DNA from 3 places in the Azospirillum ramasamyi genome. Region 3 is predicted to be linked to each of the others. Evidence: predicted binding sites of a transcription regulator. Region 3 holds the regulator's gene; each other region holds the start of a gene.
What was found. The regulator LexA, encoded in region 3, represses DNA repair genes until DNA is damaged. The targets are predictions, from matches to a motif close to ATGTTCTANTTTGGTTC.
Positions count from the first base shown of each region.

Region 1: a site for LexA is predicted at 1,344-1,360, ahead of DM194_RS14810 (ImuA family protein). Genes of this name have one in related genera too.
Region 2: a site for LexA is predicted at 1,044-1,060, ahead of DM194_RS10455 (ImuA family protein). Genes of this name have one in related genera too.

Region 1 covers NZ_CP029830.1:504,962-507,159, reverse strand. The annotation lists gene DM194_RS14815 (Y-family DNA polymerase) at 1-631, opposite strand, end outside; gene DM194_RS14810 (ImuA family protein) at 519-1,316, opposite strand; gene DM194_RS14805 (response regulator) at 1,867-2,198, shown strand, end outside.
Region 2 covers NZ_CP029829.1:2,229,832-2,232,029, reverse strand. The annotation lists gene hemN (oxygen-independent coproporphyrinogen III oxidase) at 1-107, shown strand, start outside; gene DM194_RS10460 (SH3 domain-containing protein) at 508-948, shown strand; gene DM194_RS10455 (ImuA family protein) at 1,085-2,008, shown strand; gene DM194_RS10450 (hypothetical protein) at 2,029-2,198, opposite strand, start outside.
Region 3 covers NZ_CP029829.1:879,961-882,158, forward strand. The annotation lists gene DM194_RS04030 (ComEC/Rec2 family competence protein) at 1-682, shown strand, start outside; gene lexA (transcriptional repressor LexA) at 760-1,485, opposite strand; gene DM194_RS04040 (molybdopterin molybdotransferase MoeA) at 1,683-2,198, opposite strand, start outside.

The DNA.
Region 1 (2,198 bases), on a different replicon from region 3:
TCTCGAAACCCAGGCGTCGAAGTTCCATGGCCATCTCCGGCGGCAGCCGCAGGGCGGCCAGCGGCAAGGCGGACACGGTCTCCAGCGCATCGTCCACCACGCACACAGGCCGGTGGCCGAAGCGTGCGATGGCGTTGGCGGCGCCCGGCGTACCGGCGACCGCGGCCCGCGCGGCGACGCCCATTCCGGCGAGGCGGCCGACCAAGTCGTCGAGCAGCTGGCGTTCACCGCCCATCAGGTGGCTGGCGCCGGTGACGTCGATCCACAGGCCGTCCGGCAGGTCCACGGACACCATCGGGCTATAGCGGAGCGCCCACAGCGCCAGCCGGTGCAGACCCTCGGCGTCGGCCTCGGGATCCGCATCGGCAACCGTTAGGTCCGGCACCATTGCCCGCCCATGGGCGAGCGGGATGCCCCGGCGTAGGCCGAGCCGGTGGGCGGCCATGTCCACGGCCGTGATGACGCGCTGGGCGCCGGTCGACGCGACGACGAAGGGCTTGTCGGTCGGCTCGTCGGCGTCAGGCGCCGATCCGGAGCCCGACCCGCCGTAGCGGTTCTTCGACGCGCGTGCCCTGGCGCGAAGCCGATCCGTCGGCCAGGTTGGCAAGTAGACCGAGACGACCCTCCTCATCGCAGCCCTCCATGTCCCACTCACCGGTCCCACCGCCACGACACCGCACCAGTTCCACCCGCCATCGCCTTCGGCCGATACCCGGCGCTGGCAGGGGGCTGGATGGCAGGGCCGAGATACGCCACCGGGTGACAGCGGCCGTCGGTTGGCCAACCTCGGCGGCAGCGGTGGCCGGGCTGCGCCACCGGCGCAGGATGATGGCTGTGACCCCAGAGTGCTCCGCCGCGATCTGCATGCGTCTGGACGCCACCATGGGCAGCTTGGCGAGCTCGCCGACCACGGCTGCCAGCCCGCGGTGGCGCAGGCCTTCCTCGACCAGCAGGGGCAGCGTCTTCTCGTCCGGCGCCTCGGCGTAGATGACCCGGTTTGGATCCAGGCCGACCTGAGACAGCGCCGGGGCGAACAGGTCCGATGCCCGCAGGCACCAGAGCACCGGCCCCGTCATCCTGGACAGGATGCCTGCGACGAACAAGGTGGCCGCCGCAGCGTGGATCACTCCCAGGTCGCCGCCCTCGGCCACCTCATGCACGGCCCCCAAAGCCAGTCCGCCGCTTGGCAGCCGATCGTCGATCTCGCCGAGCTCGAACGGCAGCACGCGCATGACGCGCTGCCCGCCGCGTTCCAGCTGGCGGATGCGGTTGCGCAGGTCCTGAAGGGCAGGTCGAGGGGACTGGTCAGGATACATGTCTCTTGAGACAGGCCAGGAAGGATTATGTTCCCTTTTTGTTCCTCAGAAGCCGGACATAAGTCAAGACCAAGCCTGCCTCGGCCAAGTTTCAGGCAACCGAGTCAGACTCTCCCGCATCACTGGGGATGAACATGGAGCCACCTTCAGGAGCAGAATCCCGGCGCGAACCTCCAGATATCGAGCAGGAAGCCGGTGGACAGGCGTCCACGGCGGATGCGGGAGAGTCATCTCACGCGACGATGCAAGGCGAAGAGAGGGCTTGGATCATCGCGGACCGGTTGCCAGGTGCCGAGCGACTCGGATCCAGCCTTTTCGGTGGTCAGCTTTTCCTTCGATGCGACCTTCGTGGCCGCTTCATGCGTGTTCTTAGGGTGCGCTGCCGACCATGGTCCTGCTCGTTGACGGTGAACTCGTGCGAAAAGGGTGCAACCGTCTAAGAGGGTAGGGCGGCCGAAATGCCACAGTGTGTCGCCGCCTCCCGGTGAGTGGAGGCAATTCCGTCATCGAACCGCCATGTGAGTTGAGATCGCATTGACGGGAGGAAGGAATGGCCGATTGTCTGGACATCCTGGTTGCCGAGGACGATCCCTGCATCGCCGCGATGCTGGCCGATATACTGGATGAACTGGGTCATCGCGTCGTTGGTGTCGTGGACACCGCCGAGGCTGCGATCGACCTCACCGCCGGTAAAGTCGTTGACGTGGCGGTGATCGACGTCTGGCTGGCCCATGGCTCCAACGGCCTGACCGCCGTGCGGCACCTGACCGCCCGGAACGGCATTCCCGTGATTGTGTGCAGCGGGCATGCGGCCGCCCAGGACGCCTTGGCCGCCGGTGCCATCGCCTTTCTGGAGAAGCCGTTCCGGATCACTGATTTGGA
Region 2 (2,198 bases), 1.3 Mb from region 3:
GGCGTGTGCATGTGCCGGAGAGCGCCCGCCCGCTGATGCGCATCGTCGCCGCCCGCTTCGACACCCACCTGTCCAAGGGCGCTGGCCGGCACAGCCGGGCGGTCTGAGGGCCGGAAGCTCAGACGGGCGGTCTTCAAGAAGAAAAGGCGGCCGGCGCCACCCGCCGACCGCCTTTTCCCGTGCCGCGCATCCGAACCCACACGTCTGCGCGGCAATCCCGCCGATTTCCTGTCTCGAAACTCGCCCTGCGGCATGGCCGTCCGGCCAGTGTCGGAGATGTGCCGCTTGTCGGGATACGCATCGAGATACGCAGGCCGGGGGTGAACTCCTGCGCTCCGGTTTCGGGTCCGAGTTCGGCTCCGGGACCGGCTACCCCAAAAAGCTCATAGCGATCCTGGTTGCGCTGCGGTAGCGGAAAGGAGCGCGCCTCCTGTATGGTCGCGCTGAAGGCCCATGGCCTTTCCTGCCTTCACTCTGCCCCCTCCAAGGTGAGCGATGATCCGGCGTTTGCGTACCCTTCCGCTGATGGTGGCCCTGGTCACGCTGACGGTTTCCGGCTGCATGCCGTACCAGCGCGTTCCCAACCCCCCGACCGTGCGCAGCGCGCCCGACTCCGGAGCCGGGCTGGAGCCCATGTACGGGGAATGGCAGGTGGACAGATCGACTCCGGTCTATGCACGGCCCGCTGCCGGGTCGGGCGTCGTCGCCACGCTGGGCGCCGGGCAGGCGGTCAGCACGCTGGGCCGGGTGCGCAACAGCGACTGGGTGGCGGTGAAGGCCGGCGGCTCCACCGCCTATGTCCGGCTGCACCTGCTGAGCCTGAAGGGCAACACGCCGCGCGGCAGCCGCGGCACCTCCACCACCCTGGAAAAGCCCGTCGACAATGCCGGCCCGACCATCAAGGCGGCACCGCGCGGCAAGATCGGCGCCACACCCATCGCCAACTGACCCGGGCGATCGCATACCCGCCACATCCGGTCCCAGGATCCTGTCCCAGCACAAGACAGGAGTCGCAGACTCCCCCTCGACAAGGCTCCGTGATAGAACATATCAGGAACATATGCCTGATGAGCGGAGCCGAGTCATGTCCACCCTGCCGTCCCCCTCCGTGCCCGCGCACTCTGCGCCGCGCGACCGTGCCGGCGTGCTGGCCGATCTGCGCGCGCGCATCCGGCGGATCGAGGGGGTGGGCGGGGAGGACGGGCGGATCCTGCCATTCGGGGTGGAGTCGATCGACGCCCATCTGCCCGACGGCGGCCTGCCGCTGGGCTGCCTGCATGCGGTGACGGCGGAGGATCCGGGGGCGGGCACCGGCTTCGCCGCCACTCTGCTGGGCCGGCTGGCGACGCCCAAGGCTCCGGCATTGTGGATCCTGCGGGGACGCGACCTCTATGCGCCGGGGCTGGCGGCCCATGGGCTGACGCCGGACCGGCTGGTGGCGGTGCGGGCGGTGCGGGCGGCCGATGCGCTGTGGGCGATGGAGGAGGCGCTGCGCTGTTCCGCCCTGTCGGCGGTGCTGGGCGAGTTGGAGGGGCTGGACCTTACCGCCAGCCGGCGGCTGCAGCTGGCCGCCGAATCGTCGGGGGTGACCGGCTTCCTGCTGGACCTGAGCGCCGGAGCGCCGGGCGGCAGGAACAGGCGGTCGAGGGAGAGGGGGCCGGAGGGGCTCAGTGCCGCGGTGACGCGCTGGCGTCTGGATGCTGCGCCCAGCCGGGATGATGAGGAGGATAGGGCTCCGCGCCCGGCCGGAGGCCTGCCGGGATTGGGAGCGCCGCGCTGGTCCGTCGCGCTGGAACGCTGCCGTGGCGGCCGTCCGGGCCGCTGGACCCTGATCCGGGAGGAGGAGGGCTGGCGCGATGCCGGAGATTCCGACATCGGAGATACCAACGCTGGAGATCCCGGCATTGCAGACCCGCGGGCGGGAAATCTGTGGCGGATGTCCGACATCCGACACTCAAGCCGGGAAGGCGGCCTGTCGGTTCACCGCCCGGCTGGCGCCGGCCGGTGAGTGCCGTCAGGAGTGGCCGCTCAGTAGTCGGTCGCCCAATCGGGCTCGCGGCGGCTGGGCTGTTCTGAGCCGTCCGGCTCGGTCATCCAACGCGGATCGTCGGCGTCCAGCGGCGCGTAAAGCGGCAGCTGGCGGGCGAATTCCGCGCTGTCGGCATCGCGGCGCTGCTTCAGCAGGCGGTCGGCAAGGT
Region 3 (2,198 bases):
GGAGGCGCCGGCGCTGATCGCGATGAACTGGGGCGACCGGGCGGTGATCTGGACCGCCGAGTTCTTCGGCCGGCTGCCCGGCGCCTCGCTGACCATGCCGGCGATGCCGATGGAGGGGTTCGCGGTGCTGGTGCTGGGCGGCATCTGGCTGTGCATCTGGACCCGGCGATGGCGTTGGCTGGGATTGCTGCCGATCCTGGCGGGGCTGGCCTCGCCGGCTTTGGTGACGCGGCCGGACGTGCTGGTCTCGGGGGACGGGGCCGTGATGGCGGTGCGGCTGGCGGACGGTCGCCTCAGCGCTTCGGGCAAGACCGGGGGCCGGGTCGTCGAAACCTGGCGGGAACGCGACGGCGAACGCGCGGCGGCGGATCCCTGGCCGGCGGCTGGAGGATGGAGCGAGGGTGGGCGGTCGTTGAACTGCGATGCGCTCGGCTGCCTGTACCGGGGCGGGGGACGAACTGTCGCCCTGCCGCGGCTGCCGGATGCCCTGGACGAGGATTGCGGGGCGGCCGATGCGGTGGTGACTGCGGCGGTGGCGCGGAGGTGCCGGGCCGGCGTCGTTATCGACCGCTGGGCGCTGCGTCACGAGGGGGCGCATGCGCTGTGGCTGACGGAGGCGGGGGTGGAGGTGGAGACGGTGCGCGGGATCAGGGGAGACCGGCCCTGGACCGGGGGGAGGTGAGGGATGACCGAGGTTTTGCCGCCTCACCGACCCTCTCCCGCGTGAGCGGGGGAGGGATAGGGAGGGACGACAGTGGCTCAGTACTTGCGGACCAGACCGACCAGCTTGCCCTGCACGCGGACGCGGTCGGCGCCGAAGATGCGGGTTTCATAGGCGGCGTTGGCGGGTTCCAGGGCGATGGTGTGGCCCTTGCGGCGCAGGCGCTTCAGCGTCACTTCGCCTTCATCGACCAGCGCCACGACGATGGTGCCGTTCTCCGCCGCGTCGCAACGCTGGATGATGACGGTATCGTGGTCGAGGATGCCGGCCTCCACCATCGAATCGCCCGAGACCTCCAGCGCGTAGTGGTCGCCGGCGGTCAGCATCGAGGCGGGGACGTCGACGAAGGCGCTGTTGTCGCGCAGGGCCTCGATCGGCGTGCCGGCGGCGATGCGGCCGTAGAGCGGGAGCTGCACCGTCTCGTTCGCCGCGGCCGGGGTGGGGGCGGGCGGAGCGGCGTCGCGGCCGGCGAAGGCGAAATCGCCTTTGATTACGTTGGGCTGGAACTTCGGCTTGGGCGCGCCGCCGCGGGCGCGGGCGGCGTCGATGCCCTCGGGAAGGCGGAGAACCTCCAGGGCGCGGGCGCGGTGGGGCAGGCGGCGGATGAAGCCGCGTTCCTCAAGGCCGGTGATGAGGCGGTGGATGCCCGACTTGGACTTCAGCCCCAGGGCGTCCTTCATCTCGTCGAACGACGGCGAAACTCCGCCCTGGCCGAGCCGTTCGTGGATGAACAGCAGCAATTCGTGCTGCTTGCGCGTGAGCATGGATGCCTCCCGGCCGTCGCCAGACTGAAGATGGAACAAAAACTAAACGTTGCTCCATGTTCTAGTTTGGTTCCTGCCGCGCGTCAAGCCCTCCATCGGCTTCTTTCAGAACTTGAGTGGAACATCCGAAACACCGTGGAACGGATTTCAGGGTGGTGTTCAACTGTTCCATCGTCTGTCAAACGCCGTGTTCAAGTTTAGATGCTGAGCGCCCCGTCGGTCAAAGGAAGCACGCCGACCAGGGCGCCGGCAGGTTCCGGATCGGCGTTGGGCGGGCGGGGAATCAGGCAGTCGGCCCGGGCGTAGAGCGAGGTGATGGCGCTGTCCTGCCGGGCGAAGGGGGTGACGGTGAGGACGCCATCCGGTCCGGCGGCCAGGGTGGCGCGCAGATATTCCTCGCGCCGGTCGTTGGCCCTCAGCGCGACGGTCAGACGGGCGCGCAGGGGCGGGCGGTCGTCCTCGGGCGGCAGGCCCTGCAGCAGGCGCAGAACCGGGCGCAGGAACAGGACGGCGGTGACCCCGGTCGAGACCGGATTGCCGGGCAGGCCCAGCAGCGGCACCCCGCCGGCCCGGCCGAACATCAGCGCCTTGCCCGGCCGCATCGCCACGGTCTGCACCTCCAGCGACACGCCACGGTCGGCCAGCACGTCGCGCACGAAGTCGTAATCGCCATGCGAGGCGCCGCCGGTGGTGACCAGCAGATCGCAGCCGGC